3 regions of the Exiguobacterium sp. s46 genome follow, and region 3 is predicted to be linked to each of the others. Evidence: riboswitches for the same ligand, from Rfam matches in the RefSeq annotation. Region 3 holds a riboswitch; each other region holds the start of a gene.

Region 1 (5,989 bases), on a different contig from region 3:
AACGCGGCGGCAACAGCGGAAGTCTCTCACCCGGTCAAACAAGGGTTGATTCAATCGTTTGCGGTCTTCGTTGATACGTTGATGGTCTGTTCGGCGACAGCGATGATCGTTCTCGTCAGTGGAGTGGCAACAAAAGATGCTAGTGGTCAACCGGTAGCTGGGATCGACTTAGCACAAGGGGCGCTCGCATCACAAGTGGGATCACTCGCGACAGGATTCATGGTCGTCGCGATTTTCCTCTTTGCCTTTAGTTCCGTCGTCGGAAACTACTACTACGGTGAATCGAACATCAACTTCATCCGTGAAAATAAACAAGTCTTGATGGCATATCGTATGCTCGTTCTCGTCATGATCGTCTTCGGTTCACTCGTTGAATCGGCGAACCTCGTGTGGGCGTTAGCAGATATCTTTATGGGACTGATGGCGATCGTTAACTTGTATGCGATCTTCCGTCTCTCGAAAATCGCGAAACTAGCGCTCGAAGATTATGTCGGGCAACGAAAAGCTGGAAAAGAGCCACGATTCTATACGGACTCGATTCCGAACTTGCCAGGGAAAGATACGCTTGAAGCATGGCAAGAATCAGAAAAAGACGAAAAAGCAATTTAAGGAAAAGGGAGTCAGAGAAATCTGGCTCTTTTTTTGTATAGAACGAATTTAAAAAGGGAATACAGAGTACAGAAGGGAGGGGGAGAATGGAAAACGTACATTTCGTCCGCGTCACGGATGCGGTCTGGGAGTCGTTCGGAAACGATCCCCACATCATCATGGATTGGATTTTATTCATTCATGAGACACAACCCGATCATGAACAATTGTTCGCCCTCGAACAGACGAACGCCATCTATCATTTGATGAATCAAATCGATATCTATATTGATCAAGACACACATTACAACCTGGGACGAGCGATCGTTGGCGAAGAGTTGATCGTCAATGAGGAGAAAGCGGCGATTGTCGGTATTCTGCCCTTGCCACTCCTCATCATCTCGGCTGAGGTGATGCGGAATTTTGATCAACGGGCACTCGCTTCGATTCATGATGAAGCCGGAACACCGGGCGAATTCGAGGATATCTGGGAACAGTTCGCCGATTTACGTGCCTATTTTCAAAAGGCAGAAGAAGCGGAAGATACGATTTTAATTTATTATGTCTGAACAGCTTAAATCATAAAAAAAAGAGACCCGCTTCCAAGTCGTAGACTGGAAACGGGTCTCTCGTCGTTCAGATGAATCAAGACGTCTTCATATGGAAGACGTTCTCTTTTACGTGAATCGTCAGATTAAAAATCGATTTCGTCCGGATCCGGTCCGAGGCGGACATCCGTTGCCAGACGATCAATTTTCTCAAGATCATCGGCATCGAGTTGGAAATCAAAGACGTCGAAGTTTTCCGCAATGCGTTCTGGTGTAACGGATTTTGGAAGAGCGACGATGCCGTTGTCGAGATGCCAACGTAAGACGACTTGTGAAGGTGTCTTGCCGTGTTTCTCTGCGATTTCCTTGAAATCGTTGATTTCGAGGAATTTCCCTTGCATGAGTGGGCTCCATGCTTCGACTTGAATGTTGTGATCTTGCAAGTATTCGTGCAGTTCGTGTTGCGGTAATTGTGGATGCAACTCGACTTGGTTGATCATTGGTGCCATCAAGCCCTCTTCTGCCAATGTATCGAGGTGATGTTCTTTGAAGTTCGAGACACCGATCGCTTTGATCTTGCCTGCTTCATACAGTTCAACCATTGCTTTCCACGCTTCGATATAGCCTTCGACCGGCCAGTGGATAAGATAGAGGTCAAGATAATCTGTTTCGAGACGTTCGAGCGATTCTGCGAATGCTTCCTTCGTCCGACCGGCACGAATATCATCGTTCCAGACTTTTGACGTTAAGAAGAGATCCTCACGTTTCACGCCGCTTTCCTTGATTCCTTTTGCGACACCGCGCTCGTTTTTGTAGACAGCAGCCGTATCGATATGACGATAGCCGACACGTAATGCTTCAGCGACAGCAGCAGGTGCTTCTGTCTCTTCATCTACTTGCCAGACACCGAATCCGATTTGGGGAATCGTAATACCGTTTGAAAGTTTTGCGTATTGCATGTGTTACTCCTCCTCATAAAACGTAGTTTAGATTTGCTCGTTTAGTTTAGCATGAACGAACGAAGACGTCCGTTTCCATGCTCATGGAGGAATGAAATAAGGTAAAATAGAAAAGAATCGTGAGATTTAATCGTGTGTTAAAAGAGGGGGAGAAAAGATGGCTCAAAAGAATAAAAAGCTATCCAAATGTACTTGGCTTAGCATTGGCGCCTTGTTAGTAACGCAGGCAGTGGGTCTGTTTCTTAGTGCGCGAAAGTCAGGACGTAATCCATGGGTGTGGGGAGGCGCTGGACTCGTTCAGTTCCCGCTTCCGGCAATCGCTTACTTAATCTTAGAACGACAAGCGAAGCAGAATAAATAATAAAACAGGTCCAATCGTCGACGCGATTGGACCTGTTTTATGGTTACGAAGAAATTTTTTCTTGCTTCGTCGCTGTCTTCTTCATGCGTGGTAAGCCGAAGAAGATGGCAATTGATCCACAGACGAAGAGGAGGAACGGATAGAACAGATACGGAATCAGTTCCGGTGAAGCCGTTTTCGTCAATTCTGCTGCGATCAATAGTTGTGCTCCATACGGAATGATGCCTTGAATACCACAAGAGAAGATATCAAGGATACTCGCCGATTTTTTTCGATCGACTTCATACGTATCGGCGATTTCAGCTGCCAGTGGTCCAGCGACGAGAATCGAGATCGTATTGTTTGCAGTCGCGAGATTCGTTGCACTAACGAGTGCCGCCATACTGAATTCGGCACCACGACGCTGTGAAATCTTGCGTGTCAGCGTCTCTTTTAAGAAGGCGATTCCACCGTTGAACGTAATCAAGCTGACGAGACCACCCATGAGGAGCGTCAAAATGGAGATCTCCGCCATGCCCATCATTCCTTCAGACATCGAGAGGACGAAGCCACTCAAGCCGAAACTACCATCAATCATACCGATGATGCCGGTGAGTAACGTACCACCAATTAAGACAAGAATGACATTGACGCCAAATAGTGCAAGGACGATGACAGCGAGATATGGAATCAACTTGTAGAATTCAAATGCTTTTGCTTCGACGACGTCACCAGAACCAGAAACGAATGCGAGTAGGATGACCGTCAAAATAGCAGCCGGTAGGACGATCATGAAGTTCGTCCGGAATTTATCGCGCATGTTCGTTTTTTGGGTCCGGACGGCGGCAATCGTCGTATCCGAGATGAACGACAAGTTATCGCCGAACATCGATCCACCAACGACAGCAGCCGCTGCGATCGCAACGTTGATGCCTGTCGCTTCATGAATACCGAAGGCGATTGGCGCGAGTGCAGCAATCGTTCCAGTCGATGTCCCCATTGCCATTGAGATGAAGGCAGCGATGATGAACAGACCACTCATGAGGAGCGACGGAGGTAGGAACGTCAAAGCAGCATTAACGGTCGCATCGATGGCGCCGATTGCTTCTGCTGTTCCAGAAAACGTACCGGCTAGTAAGAAGATGAAGACCATGATCATGATATCAGGATTTCCGGCACCCGTTGCGATTCGTTCGACCGTTTGATTGATGGATCCTTTCGTCGTGATTGCAGCAAAAATCAAAGCGATCAGTGCGGCGATAAGGATCGGAAATTTGTAAAAGTCGTCATAGAAGATCCCGGCTCCGATGAAGAGAACTAGGAATACGACGAGGGGAAGCAGTGCCCATTTGTTAGGCGTGATCGTTTCATTCATTGTTGACACCTCGTTTCTCAAAGATACAAAAAAAGACCCCTTCGCAAGAAAGAAGGAGGTCTTTATGAAATAAAGACGCTCTTCTTATCTCTCAAGCTTTCGCTTGCTGGATTTGGCACAGTACGAATCAAATCGTCCGCTGCCGAAACATCATTGGGCCAGTCCCTCCGTTTCTCGCGATAAAAAGAAGTCATTCAATTGTTGTAAAACACGTTTCTTACCGTACCGCATTGAGTAACGCGTGTCAACTGTACTTTACTGAAGTGCCTTTTTCAATGTTTGGACGTTTTCTTCCATCAACTTGAAATAAGAGCTGTTTTGTTGCGCTTTCGTGACCGACTCTAGATTATGAATCGTCACGGATTCAGCTCCGATTTCTTTTTGGATGACACGTGCGACCTTTGGTGAGACCGTCTCTTCGAACGCGACGTATTTCAAATCATGCATCCGTGCTTCTTTCACTAAAGCGGCCAGTTGCTTTTGTGACGGTTCATCGGAAGGAGAAATTCCCGCAATCGGCAGTTGTGTGAAACCATATCGTTCTGCGAGGTAACCGTAAGCGGCATGCGTAACGAGAAGTTCTTTTTTCGATCCATCAGCGACAGCTTGTTTAAATTGTTCGTCCAATTCATCAGCTTGCTGATCGAACGCTTTTAAGTTTTTCTCGAATGTTGCTTTGTCTTTTGGTACTTCTTTTGATAAAGCAGTTGTAATCGAGCGTGCCATTGCTTTTGCGTTGACAGGATCGAGCCAGACGTGTGGATCGTATTTTCCATGGTCATGACCCTCTTCTTCATGCGCATGTTCATCCGTTGCATGATCATCGTGCCCTTCTTCTTCGTGGGCATGTTCGTCTTCACTATGCTCCTCTTCTTCATGTGCATGAAGTGTAGCATCCGATTCTAGCAAGTTGACGTCCTTACTCGTCTCGACGAAGCGGACATCCGTGCCTTTTAGACTCTCCTGGATTTTTTTCGAATACGGCTCGAGCGTCGTACCGGTTAAGAGGAACAAGTCGCCCTTAGCAATCTCGGTGAGTTGTTTTGACGTCGGCTCGTAAGAGTGGGGGTCTGCTCCAGGTGGGACGATCATCTTGACGTTGACTTGATCCCCTCCGATTTCGCGGGCAATAGCAGCCGTCGCGAACGTTGATGCATAGACTTCTGTCTGGGTTTTATCTGAAGTCGATGAATCGGTATTCGAACCGCAAGCAGCGAGAACACTTGCACTTGCGAAAGCGACTGTTAAAGCGGGAATGATTTTTTTCATTATATGATACCTCCATTATTAAAACGTAACTATTCCGATTTGGACTTTCTCACTATAGCGGAACGCTGGTGAAGCGTCAAGTACGAATACCGAGACGTTCGACTTCTTTTAAAACGGGGTAGAAGGATAATAAAGTGAAGAAACTGGCACGTCTTTTGGAGGTGATCAAGTGAAACGTGAAACTGCATGGCTAATGGGGGGAGCTGCGTTATTGACGACGGCAGCAGCGGGAGCGAGTATCTGGAACAATTATGGTGCATTGCTTCGATGGACCGAACCCGCCTTGCCACTCACAGAAAAACAACTTGCACCGCGGACGCTCACCTACAAACAGGTGGGAGACTGCATCTTACAGCTCGATCTCTATTATCCACCGGGAGAAGGACCGTTTCCAGTTGCCATCTATGCACACGGTGGTGCATTCGTTCGTGGAGAGCGCGATGACATGTTCTGCTTTAGTCCAATCGTCGACCGTCTGCTTGAACTCGGAGTTGCCGTCTGTAGTATTGAGTATCGTTTGTTCGAAGAGGGCAGTTATTTTCCGGATAACCTCGAAGATGTACGGGATGCGTTATGTTTTTTGAATAAGGAAGCAGAGGATCTTCGCATTCTAAGAGGACGGATGATGGTATGGGGAGACTCAGCAGGAGCCGCACTCATGCTGACGACGGCACTTGCCCCATCTGCTTTCGTCGGTGAGCGCGATGAGCGGCACATGCCATTGATCAGTGGTGTGATCGCTTTATATCCACCGACGAACTTTTTGTTGTTTAATTTCATTCAGACTTGGATTGCCCACATTAAGTTCTACAAGGGGGGACGAGAAGAATGGCGCAAGCTGATGACGCACGTCTCACCCGTCACGCACCTAACATCGGATGCCCCGCCCATCATGCTCTTGCACGGTAAA
Region 2 (5,989 bases), 200 kb from region 3:
TCCTGCACCAAGTAAGGCTGTTGCTAAAAAGGCATATCGTTTTTTCATGATTCCACTCTCCCTTTGTATGTATGATTAGCGTTTATCTGTTTTTCGCGCCAGTTGATTGCCAAGTGCTTGAATACTTTGAACGATGACGATGAGCACGACGATCGTCACGATCATGATGAGATTATCGTAGCGATAGTAACCGAAACGGATCGCGAGGTCACCGACACCACCGCCGCCGACGATACCAGCCATCGCTGAGAAGCCGATTAAGCTGATCGTCGTTAATGTGATGCCCTGAATGATGCCAGGGAGTGCTTCCGGTAAGAGGACACTGACGATGATCCGCAAGGGTTTCGCCCCACATGCTTCTGCTGCTTCAATCAAACCAGGCGGAATCTCGCGGAGTGATGTTTCGACAAGGCGCGCGAGAAACGGAATCGCTGCGACACTAAGGCTGACGGACGCTGCCGTCGGACCGATCGTATTGTCGAGTAAGAACTTCGTTAATGGAATGAGGGCAACCAGCAAGATGATGAACGGTAGCGACCGGACGATGTTGACGACGAAGTCAAGAACACGGCGGACGGCAAGGTTTTGAAAAAATAATCCCCGGTCGGTGACGAACAAGAGAATTCCGAGCGGAATCCCGACGACCAATGCGAAAGCAAGTGAAATACCAACCATCCATGCTGTCTCGCCGAGTGCCTTCAAGAGCTCCGGTAACATCGTTTGAATACGATCAAGCCACATCCTGAATCACCTCGAGTGCGTGAAGTTCCGTCGCGAGCCAGTCAAGGGCAGGAGCGATTTGATCGGATGATCCCGTCAAGCTGACAATCAGGACACCGAAGGCGACGTCTTGAATGTAGTCGACCTTGCCGTGCAAGATGCTGACTGAGATATCGTAACGGCGGATCGCTTCTGATAACGTACTTTCACCGGTCTTCTCGCCTGTGAACTGCAAGCGGATGATCTTACCTGGGGTTGCCTGTAAGATGCGTTCCGGCAATTCGATTTGTAATGCCGTATCGACATAATGTTGCGTCACCGGATGCTTAGCTTGACTGAACAAGTCATAGGTTGAGGCGACTTCGACGACTTCACCTTGCGACATGACCGCGACGCGATGGCAAATCTGTTTGACGACATCAATCTCATGCGTGATGAGGACGATCGTCAATCCGAGTCGTTCATTCAAATCCTTCAGCAGTTCAAGAATCTGTAGTGTCGTAACGGGATCAAGAGCGGATGTCGCTTCATCACATAACAAGACGGTCGGATTGTTTGCGAGTGCCCGGGCAATCCCGACGCGCTGTTTCTGCCCACCGCTTAATTGACTCGGGAAGTTCGTCTCAAATCCTTCAAGTCCGACGAGCGAGACGAGTTCGCGAATTCGCTCCGGGAAATCTGCACGTTTGACGCCAGCGGCCTTGAGTGCAAAAGCGATGTTATCCGCGACGTTGCGTGACTGGATCAATTGGAAATGCTGAAAGATCATTCCTGTCCGCAAGCGAAGTTGACGTAAATCTGCTTTTGACATCCCGCCGAGCGAGACACCGTCGACCTTGACGGTTCCTTGTGTTGGATGCTCGAGCCCGTTGATCAGGCGAAGCAACGTACTTTTACCGGCACCAGACTCACCGATGATTCCGAAGATTTCTCCTTTTTGGATCGTCAAATCGACATCCCGTAATGCAAAAATCGGGGTCCGGTCTCGAACGAACCGTTTTGTAATGTGTTTGAATTCAATCATCCGCTCATCTCCTCATACAAAAAAAGTCGCTTTTTCCTAGTAGCAGAGCAACCAGAAAAAAGCGACGAAAGTGTAAGATTTCGTAACTTATCTCTCAGAATGAAAATCATTCTGTAGGATGTGGCACCGTTCCTTACAGGTGGTTGCCGGACGTCGTTGGGCCTAATCCCTCGGTCGCTCTCGATAAGTAGTTATGCTGTTGGGATTTACTTTAACGGAAATGATTCCCATCTGTCAAATGTTTTTTCAGAATTATTCCGCAACAGGTGTCCGGAACAGGTTGAGCGTTCCGATTCGATCGACGGCTTCTTCTAGACGTTCGACGTCAGCAATCAAGCTAATCCGGACGTAGCCTTCACCGTATTCGCCGAAGAATGATCCCGGGGTCACGGCGACGTGTGCTTCGTCAAGTAGATGATCGGTGAAGCTTTGGGACGTGTAACCTTCTGGAACAGGAAGCCAGACGAAGAAGGAACCGCCTGGGCGTGGACCACTCCAACCAATCGCATCGAGTTTTGCGAACAACGCATCGCGTCGTGTTTCATACAAGCTACTTAACTCACGGACGCACGTTTGGTCACTCGTGAGGGCAACGGTCGCCGCATGCTGAATCGGTGTGAAGGCACTGACGTAGAGATGTTCTTGGTATGTTTCGATGCTTGAGATGACGGACGGATTTCCGATCGCGAAGGCAATCCGGAAGCCGGACATGTTGAAGCGTTTTGAGAGTGAGAATAGCTCGATCCCGACGTCTTTTGCCCCTTCCGTCTGCAGGAAGCTTCGCGTCGGACCATCGAAACTGATGCCGCCGTATGCTAAGTCATGGACGACACAGATATCATGGGCATCGGCGAAAGCGACTGTCTGTTCGAAGGCTTCTGCCGTCGCGGTCGCACCCGTCGGATTACTCGGGTAGTTGAGGAACAACATCCGGGCACGCTCGACGTCCGTCGTATCAAGTAAGTCGTAATCCGGTAAGAAGTTATTTTTCTCAAGTAACGGAAGCGTGATCGGGAATGCGCCAGCAAGTGCTGCGCCAGACAGGTAATCCGGGTATCCTGGATCCGGAACGATGACACCTTCTCCAGGGTTGACGATCGTCTGCGGTAAGGCGACGATGCCGGCTTTACTGCCGAGGAGAATTGCGACTTCCGTTGCCGGATCGATTGTGACACCGAATTCAGTCGCATAAAAGCGCGCGACGGCTTGCTTTAGAAAATCATGTCCACGAAACGGTGGATATTGAAGGTTCGTTGGCTCGTCGATGGCTTGTTTTAAGGCATCGAGAATATGTACAGGCGTCGTCTGGTCGGGTGTTCCTTGACCAAGTGTGATGACATCGTGTCCGGCAGCTTTCACAGCACCGATTCGGTTCGCGAGTTCAGCGAAGACAGGAGCAGGAAGCCGATCAATGGCGATGGATGGAGCGAAATGTTTCATGGATGAATGCCTCCTTCGTGGTATTGTCGTCAAGGATAACGAATATTCAGTCAAAAGAAAAGAACTTTTTCGAAATTCAAAAAAATTGTCGGATAAACAGGTACAGATAAGTGGAGCGGGAATAAAGAGTAGGGAGAGGAGTGGGAAGATGAAGCGAGCTAACTGGAAAGAGGCAGTCGTCTATCAAGTCTACTGGCGTAGCTTTAAAGATTCGAACGGGGATGGGATCGGTGATTTGCGAGGTGTCATCGATAAGCTTGATTACATCGCTTCACTGGGTGTCGATGTCGTGTGGTTGAATCCGTGTTATCGTTCCCCGGACGTCGATAACGGCTATGATATTGCCGATTATTACGAGATCATGGAAAAAGCGGGAACGATGGGAGATCTCCAGGAGTTGATCACGGCCGCTCATGCCCGAGGATTAAAGGTCATTCTCGATTTAGTTGTGAACCATACGAGTGACCAGCATGACTGGTTCCGTCAGTCGCGAGAGCGGATTAACGATAAGGATGACTGGTACATCTGGCAGGATGGTACGAAAGAGACGCCTCCGAACAACTGGCGCTCGTACTTTGCGCCAAGCCCGTGGACGTGGAGTGAAGAACGCGGGCAGTATTATTTTCATTCCTTCGCCAAAGAACAGCCCGACTTAAACTGGGAGCACCCAGCTGTGAGGCAAGCGATCTACGATATGATGAACTGGTGGATCGCTCAAGGGATCGACGGCTTCCGGATGGATGTCATCAACTTGATCAAAAAACGGTCGTTTGAAGATGTCGCCAATCCGTTTGATCTCTCGTACCTTGGAAATCAGCCCGGCGTGCATGACTTTTTGCAGGAGATGCATGCGAATGTTCTTGCTGGTAAAGACTTGTTTACAGTCGGTGAGATTCCGTTCGTCGGTCCAGAAGACGGGCTGTTATATGTCAGTGAAGACCGAGAAGAACTCCGGACGCTGTTTCACTTCGAGATCGCGGACGACATGGAGGCGATGGATCTTTTACGGTTCAAGGAAATTCAGAAACGCTGGTACGATGTCTTATACCCACTAGGCGTCAATTCACAGTTCTTGAACAATCATGATCACACACGACAAGTGACCCGCTTCGGCAGTGAACGGTACCGCGTCGAGAGCGCGAAACTACTCGGTTTGATGTTGCATACGTTACCGGGCATTCCATACGTGTATCAAGGAGAAGAGATCGGGATGACGGGGATTCGCTTCTCGGATCCGTCGCTCTATCAAGACGTCGCCTTTCGAAATCGATACGCGGAGCGCGTCGCTGGTGGAGAGGATCCAGAGGTCGTACTCTCGTCGATGCAGTTACTTGCCCGTGATAACTCCCGCACACCGATGCAGTGGGACGGTACACATGCAGCTGGCTTTACGAGTGGGAAACCATGGTTAGCCGTCAACCCGAATTATACGGACATCAATGTCGCGCAGGCAGAAGCCGATCCATCGTCCGTGCTTGCTTTTTACAAGTCGCTGATTCAGATGCGAAAGCAACATCCGATCATGGTTTACGGCACGTACCGAGACTTGGCACTCCATGATCCGTATCTCTATATTTATGAACGGGAACTAGAGGGAGAGGTCTGGCGGATCGTCCTCAACGTACATGATGAACCGATGCAGACCGCCCTCATTTTACCGCATGAAAAATTGTTCGTATCAAACTATCCGGATAGCCCGGATATCTTGCGTCCCTACGAAGCACGCGTCTATCGTTATTCTGTTGCAGAACAGAATTGAACCACTGGACGAAAAAATGGGGTTAACTCAAAAAAAGAATGACGCGTCTTTTCACGCCCTTTCCTCAGGCGAGACACAAGCCCCGTTTTCCTGCTTCATTCAAGCAGGAAAACGGGGCTTGTTTGTCTCTGAAGCGCATAAATGCGCTTATTCCTGTAGGAATGGCGTGCGACGCGTCATTCTTTTTGTTATGAGATAAGGGTGGCAGAATGAAAATCTGCCACCCTTATCTTTGGAAAGACTGACTTATGATACAGTCCCATTTTAAGTGTGTGATTTGAATGGAGATGATTTTTTCGTCTGTAAGACCTGAGAGAATCGATCGACAGCTTGGCGCATTTCGTAACTCGGTCCGAGAATGAGGGGACCGTGTCCGACGGCAAGAATATCTGGAGATAGTTCCGTCAGTTGATCAGCCGAACGAAGGGCGACGTCCGGATCCCATGTTGCGAGTGCGGGGAACGGGAATTGCCAACGGACATCACCGGAGACGGCAAGTCCCCCTTGTGTCTGAAAAGCATCCCCGGCGATCAACGTCCGGCTTCCTTCATGCCAAAGCGAGATCGAACCAGGTGTATGACCGGGTGAGGCGATGACACTGAGACTTCCGACTTGTTGACCACTCTCGAGCAATCGATCTGGTCGTGTTTTGATGTTTTTCGGAATACCCCCTTTTAAGGGTGTCGTTTCGCCTTCTCGTAGCGTCTCATCCCCGCTGAGCAATGCAGCATCTCGGTAACTGATACAGACTTGAGCGAGAGGGAAGGCGTTCGCAAGGAAGTCCAGTGAGCCGACATGATCGGCGTGCGCATGAGTCAGAATGATCGCACCGAGTGGTTTCTCTTGCTTTCGAATATAGTGATAGAGCGCCTTTGCGTTGATTCCGAGTCCAGCATCAATCAATGTTAAACTGTCTGCTTCTTCAAACAGGTAGCAGTTGACCGGGAAAAAGGATGGGGTCGTCTGCAATTGGTGTAAACGTTCGATTGTCGTGACACGCATCGGCTTCACTCCTTCAAAAAATGAATAGTCTTCTTCTTTAGTAT
Region 3 (5,989 bases):
GATCAGTAAGATGATGAACGGAATCGAACGGAAGACGTTGACGATCAAGCTCAACACTGAATAGAACGCCCGATTCTTGAACAATAACTCTTCGTTTGTCGCATACAATAGTAAACCAATGATCAAACCGAGAACGAATGTCGAAACCCCAGCGATTGCCGTCATATAGACGGTACTGCCTGTCGCTTCCCACACCATGTCCCAATCTAGGTTGTCAAAGAATGAAATCATCGGTGATCCACCTCCACTTCAACATCACTGGCTTGAAGCTTCGTGATGACCGCTTGTGTTGCTTCTGTTTCCCCGATCAACTGAATGAACAGTGTACCGAGTGCCCATTCCTGTGATTGACCGACGTTTCCGCCGATGATGTTGAACAGGACCGGTGAATCCTTCATGACTTCCGCGAGGATCGGGCTTTCCGCTGTCGATCCGACGAACGTCAACTGAACGATTTTTCCGGTTGGGTACCGTTCGCGTAGTTTCGCGAACGTCAACTCGTTTTCCGAAGGCGACGTCAATTGTTTGACGAACTCCTTCGTCATCGCTTGCTTCGGATGACGGAAGACTTCTGCGACCGGTCCTTGCTCGACGATTTTACCGGCTTCCATGACGGCGACCCGGTGACAGATTTTTTGAATGACGTGCATCTCGTGTGTGATCAAGACGATCGTCAGTTTCAGTTTTTCATTGATGTCGACGAGTAACTCAAGGATTGAATCCGTCGTCTTCGGATCGAGTGCACTTGTTGCCTCGTCACATAAGAGAACGTCCGGGTTCGATGCCAGTGCCCGAGCGATACCGACACGTTGTTTTTGACCACCCGATAATTGTGACGGATAGGCTTTTTCGCGTCCGTCCAAACCAACGAGTTGGATCAGTTCCGCGACCCGTTCCTTGCGGTGTGCTTTCGGGAAGCCACCGAGCTCGAGTGGGAACATGATGTTCTCTTCAACCGTCCGTGACCATAGTAAGTTGAAGTGCTGAAAGACCATCGAGACATTCTTACGGACGCCTCGTAATTCTTTTGGTTTCAGTGATGTCATCTCAACACCATCGATTTGGATCGAACCACTCGTTGGTGCTTCGAGCATATTCAGTAATCGGATCAGGGTCGATTTCCCTGCTCCGGAATAACCGATTATTCCAAAAATTTCACCGCGCTCGATTGTCAGATCGACATTCGCGACGGCTTCGACCGCTCCGCGCTTTGAGCGATAAATCTTTCCTACGTCTTGTAAACGAATCACAACTGTCCCTCCTAAAATAAAAAAAGTGCGCGCGTTTTAGAGCAAACGCGCGCACTTTTCAGTACACAAAACCATTTGCTCTCATCTCCCAGACTTTTGTCTGCTGGAATTAGCACCACTTCGGATTAGATCCGCGGTTGCCGGGTTTCATCGGGCCAGTCCCTCCACCACTCTCGATAAGAGTTTCGGTATTAAGTTTGTAGAATATATTCTGAATATTAGCAGGGGTTATTTTTGTTGTCAAACAGTTTTTTCAGAAACTTTTTCGAGGAACGTGAAAGCACGTGTTAAGTCTTCTTTCAAATCTTCTGCGTCTTCAAGTCCAACTGAAATCCGAACGAGACCGTCCGTGATGCCGAGTTCTGCCCGACGTTCTGCTGGGATCGACGCGTGCGTCATCCGTGCCGGAACGGAAATCAGACTCTCGACGGCACCAAGACTTTCAGCAAGTGTGAAGAAGTGTGTCGCCTCGACGAGTTTTTCTGCGTTCGCTGCTGAACCGACATCAAAGCTGATCATCCCACCAAATCCAGTCGCTTGTTTCGCTTGGATGTCGTGACCAGGATGCGATGCAAGTCCCGGGTAGAAGATGTTTGAGACGATGTCTTGCGCTTGTAGGAACGCAACGAGATCATGTGCTGTCTCTTCGATCGCATCCATCCGGATACCGAGTGTACGAAGACCACGGACGAGCAAGAAGCTGTCTTGCGGTCCAAGTACGCCGCCTGTCGAGTTTTGGATGAAGTGCAGCTCTTCGCCGAGCGCATCATCTTTGACGACGACAAGTCCAGCGACGACGTCCGAGTGTCCGCCGATGTATTTTGTTGCACTGTGCAAGACGATGTCTGCACCGAGTGCGAGTGGTTGTTGATGATACGGTGTCGCGAACGTGTTGTCGACGACGAGTTTAAGATCGTGACGCTTGGCGATCGTTGCGATTGCTGCGATGTCCGTAACTTTCAACAAAGGGTTCGTCGGTGTTTCGACGTAGACGATCTTCGTGTTGTCTTGGATCGCTGCTTCCGTCGCCGCAAGGTCCGTCGTATCGACGAATGTCACTTCGATGTTGAACTTCGGTAAGACGCGTTGCATCAAGCGGAACGTACCACCGTAGACGTCATCCGTCATGACGATGTGGTCGCCAGACTCAAGCAAGTGGAAGACGGCATGGATCGCTGCCATCCCAGAACCGAACGCAAAACCACGTGCGCCACCTTCGAGATCCGCAATCAATCGTTCGATGCTCGTCCGTGTTGGGTTCGCTGTCCGTGAATATTCATATCCGTCCTTGAGTTGACCGATTTTATCCTGCTTGTATGTGCTTGTTTGATAGATCGGAGGTGTGACGGCTCCTGTTGCCCGGTCGACACCTGTTCCTCCATGAATCAATGCTGTCTTCTTACGCATGAGTTTCGTCCACCTTTTCAAAGATTTGTTGGCTCAAGTAGCGTTCGGCACTGTCTGCGAAGACGGTGACGATCGTACTGCCGGGGTGACGCTTTGCGATATCAAGCGCAGCAACGAGCGCTGCACCTGCTGAACTACCAACGAGTAATCCTTCGCGAGCAGCGAGTGTATGAACCGCGTCAAATGCATCGCGGTCAGAAATCGTATGAATCTCGTCGACGAGTTCACGCGGAACGAGACTTGGCCATTTTGCTGTTCCAATGCCTTCTGTCTTATGCGGACCGGCTGGACCACCATTTAAGACGGAGCCTTCCGGTTCGACGATTGCTGCTTTTGTACCGAGACGTTGTTTTAAGAAGTCCGCTGTTCCGGCGAACGTACCACCTGAACCACAACCGGCAACGAACCAGTCGATGTGCGGCAAGTCCGCAATCAGCTCAGGACCGAGTGTCCGCTGATACGTGACTGGGTTCTCTTCGTTTTCAAATTGTAACGGAACGTAACTGTTCGGAATTTCCTGACCGAGTTCTTTTGCCCGGTCGATAGCCCCTTGCATATCGAGTTCAGTCGGCGTGTTGACGACGGTTGCGCCGAGTGCCCGCATCAACGTCTGCTTTTCCTGACTGAATTTTTCCGGAACGACACAGATGACTTTGAGATCGTATTTTTTAGCGGCGAGCGCCAAGCCGATGCCGGTATTCCCGGCTGTCGGCTCGATGATCGTACCGCCTGGTGTCACATGTCCGTTTTCGATTGCTGCATCAACGAGTTGAATGCCAAGGCGGTCTTTGACGCTGCCCCCAGGGTTCATCCATTCGAGCTTCGCCAAAATGCGCGTACCAGCAGGCAAATCGAATGAAGTGATCTCGTAGAGTGGTGTGTTTCCGACGAGGTCGCGGACGTTGTTCGCGATCATCCGAAGACGATGTCCCATTCATCACGACCGGCAAGCATTTTCTCGGCATAGTGCTTCGCTCCTTTGAGGTCATGTGCGCTCGCAAATCCACATTGGACTTCGTTTTGCGCTGGAATCTCTTCTGCTGCGAGGACGTCTTTCAACGTCTTCTCAACGAGTTCGCTCATTTTTTCGACCGAGTCGAAGTTCATCATCGCCATGTAAAAACCTGTTTGGCATCCCATCGGCGAGACATCGATGACATCATCCGAGTAGTTGCGGATGTTTTCAGCAAGTAAGTGCTCGAGTGTATGCATCGCACGCATCGGCATTTGCTCAACGTTTGGTTGCGTGAAACGGATATCGTATTTGACGACTTGGTCGACTTTACCTTCTTTATAACCTGCGACGCGGATATAAGGTGCTTTGACTTTCGTATGATCCAGGTTAAAGCTTTCGACGTTCATTTTTTGAAGTGCCATGATTTATTCCCCCATTTTCTCGGCTTCTACGAGCCAGACGAAGTGATTGTATTGTATAAATTTAACAGTGAATCCCCGTGATGTAAACAATTCTTCCATGACTGGAATCAACGGGTAAAACTCGCGTTCGAGATCTTCCGCTAACGCATCAAACCCTTGAGCACGTGCTTCACGAATCGTTTGCAGGCGTGCCTCTTCTGAAACGAACATCGTATCCGCGTAGACGATTTTTCCGTCTGCCGGTAAATGTGATGCCATCAGTTCGATTGCTTCTCCCTTTTCCTCATCTGTTAAATGATGAAACGCATACGTCGAAACAAAACTGCTTACTTCCTTCGCTTCGAACGAGAGGAAGTGACCGTCCTGTACAGCAAGCGACGGAATCTTTTCCGTCAGGATTGCCCGCATCTCCGGACTTGGTTCGACGGCGAGTACGGCGTCGTGACGTGCCAGAAGACGTTGTGTCAGGTTCCCTGTGCCTGCTCCGAATTCAATGACCGGCGACTGCGCTTTATCCGCTACTGTATCCAAAATCTCATCGTATCGACGAAAAACCTCTTTATACTCCGGATCATGTCCGGTTACTGTCTCGTCATACGTTGATGCCCATTCTGTGAAAACATCCATAAAACGTACTGTCATGCCTTGTCGTCCTCCATCTCACCAGTTAATTCCGAGTAATCGGATATGAATTAAAGTAATTTTCCTTATTCGCATTGTAGCAAGGAGATTCTATCCTGGCAAGCGACCGGCTCGAAAAACTTCCAGAAAACAAAAAAAAGGCGTTGCCGGCGAACCGACAACACGAATAATGTGGTTAGAAATGCTACGAAGGAAAACCCAGCTCCATTCGGAATTGTTCGCTCTTCCGCGTGGAGGACGGCGCCTGTTCGACATGATCGCCAGCTTACGTTCACTTCCTGATCGGTCCTTTCGATCCACCACCCGTTCATTGCACCGCTTCGTCTTTGGGGGACGACTTAAGGGGAAACAATACACCGGCTTAGGATGGGAGAAAGGGTTCAGGACTTGAATCGTATTGAACGATCATCTCTGCTAGACTTCCTATAATGCATTTCTAGAAGTTGTTATGAATATACCATTCATATTTCTGCGTTGTCAACGGATTATTGTAAATATTCCGACAATTTAACAAAAAGAAAAATCCAGTCGGACTTTTCTTACCGTTCTTGACAGAAAGCAAAGACGTTTTGAACGGACTGGAAAGCATAAAGTCGCTCTACGACTTGATTTTCTTCAATTCGCAACAACGCAGGAACACTCATGACACGGGCTTCTTCTAAGAAATCTGGAATGAAATTCCCGTTCGCCTTCTGAATCGATTGACCTGATTCCGTCGCTTCAACGATATCGAGCATACGTTCCGCAATGGCGCATGTCCCGCACATCGGTGCATAGACATACAATAGCCCGTTTTCTGGGACGGTCGTGACCTCTTGCATGACGGTCGCTCCTTTCTTCGTGGTATCTGTCGTCAGTATACAAAAAAAAGTGAGCGGACGAAACGCAAGCGCCTCGTTCACTCTCTTTTCGTTAAGTATTACTCGTTGATCATCGATTTGTACGCCGCAGCGTCCATCAATGCCTCGACTTGTGAAGCATCTTCGATTTCGATGTCAACCATCCAAGCGCCTTCGAATGGTGACTCGTTGACGAGTTCTGGGGAATCCGAAAGGTTTTCGTTGATGGCAACGACTTTACCAGAGATCGGTGCGTATAACTCCGAGACTGTCTTGACCGACTCGACTGAACCGAATGGCTCGTTTGCTGAGATCGTATCTCCGACTTCAGGCAATTCGACGAAGACGATATCCCCGAGTTCGTGTTGCGCGAAATCCGTGATTCCGATGCGCGCCTTGTTTCCTGATACTTCGACCCATTCATGTTCTTCCGAATAGCGTAAGTTGTCTTTTACTTGACTCATTTCCGATTCC

The links. Region 3 has a riboswitch for S-adenosylmethionine ahead of KNQ08_RS09255 (methionine ABC transporter ATP-binding protein). Riboswitches for the same ligand answer to the same signal wherever they lie in the genome.
Region 1: it holds a riboswitch for S-adenosylmethionine, as region 3 does, so the genes downstream of both, KNQ08_RS14415 (Na+/H+ antiporter NhaC family protein) here and KNQ08_RS09255 (methionine ABC transporter ATP-binding protein) in region 3, are expected to answer to the same signal.
Region 2: it holds a riboswitch for S-adenosylmethionine, as region 3 does, so the genes downstream of both, KNQ08_RS10250 (methionine ABC transporter ATP-binding protein) here and KNQ08_RS09255 (methionine ABC transporter ATP-binding protein) in region 3, are expected to answer to the same signal.

Annotation. Positions count from the first base shown of each region.
Region 1 covers NZ_JACSMY010000003.1:241,579-247,567, forward strand. The annotation lists gene KNQ08_RS14395 (alanine/glycine:cation symporter family protein) at 1-609, shown strand, start outside; gene KNQ08_RS14400 (hypothetical protein) at 696-1,157, shown strand; gene KNQ08_RS14405 (aldo/keto reductase) at 1,283-2,095, opposite strand; gene KNQ08_RS14410 (hypothetical protein) at 2,253-2,456, shown strand; gene KNQ08_RS14415 (Na+/H+ antiporter NhaC family protein) at 2,500-3,810, opposite strand; SAM riboswitch class I at 3,892-3,996, opposite strand; gene KNQ08_RS14420 (metal ABC transporter solute-binding protein, Zn/Mn family) at 4,066-5,079, opposite strand; gene KNQ08_RS14425 (alpha/beta hydrolase) at 5,249-5,989, shown strand, end outside.
Region 2 covers NZ_JACSMY010000001.1:1,968,883-1,974,871, reverse strand. The annotation lists gene KNQ08_RS10260 (MetQ/NlpA family ABC transporter substrate-binding protein) at 1-48, opposite strand, end outside; gene KNQ08_RS10255 (methionine ABC transporter permease) at 76-741, opposite strand; gene KNQ08_RS10250 (methionine ABC transporter ATP-binding protein) at 731-1,744, opposite strand; SAM riboswitch class I at 1,829-1,934, opposite strand; gene KNQ08_RS10245 (aminotransferase class I/II-fold pyridoxal phosphate-dependent enzyme) at 1,997-3,184, opposite strand; gene KNQ08_RS10240 (alpha-glucosidase) at 3,333-4,943, shown strand; gene KNQ08_RS10235 (MBL fold metallo-hydrolase) at 5,208-5,945, opposite strand.
Region 3 covers NZ_JACSMY010000001.1:1,771,585-1,777,573, forward strand. The annotation lists gene KNQ08_RS09250 (methionine ABC transporter permease) at 1-231, opposite strand, end outside; gene KNQ08_RS09255 (methionine ABC transporter ATP-binding protein) at 228-1,250, opposite strand; SAM riboswitch class I at 1,329-1,433, opposite strand; gene KNQ08_RS09260 (bifunctional cystathionine gamma-lyase/homocysteine desulfhydrase) at 1,491-2,657, opposite strand; gene KNQ08_RS09265 (PLP-dependent cysteine synthase family protein) at 2,650-3,573, opposite strand; gene KNQ08_RS09270 (S-ribosylhomocysteine lyase) at 3,570-4,034, opposite strand; gene KNQ08_RS09275 (class I SAM-dependent methyltransferase) at 4,038-4,676, opposite strand; gene KNQ08_RS09280 (thioredoxin family protein) at 5,216-5,497, opposite strand; gene gcvH (glycine cleavage system protein GcvH) at 5,596-5,979, opposite strand.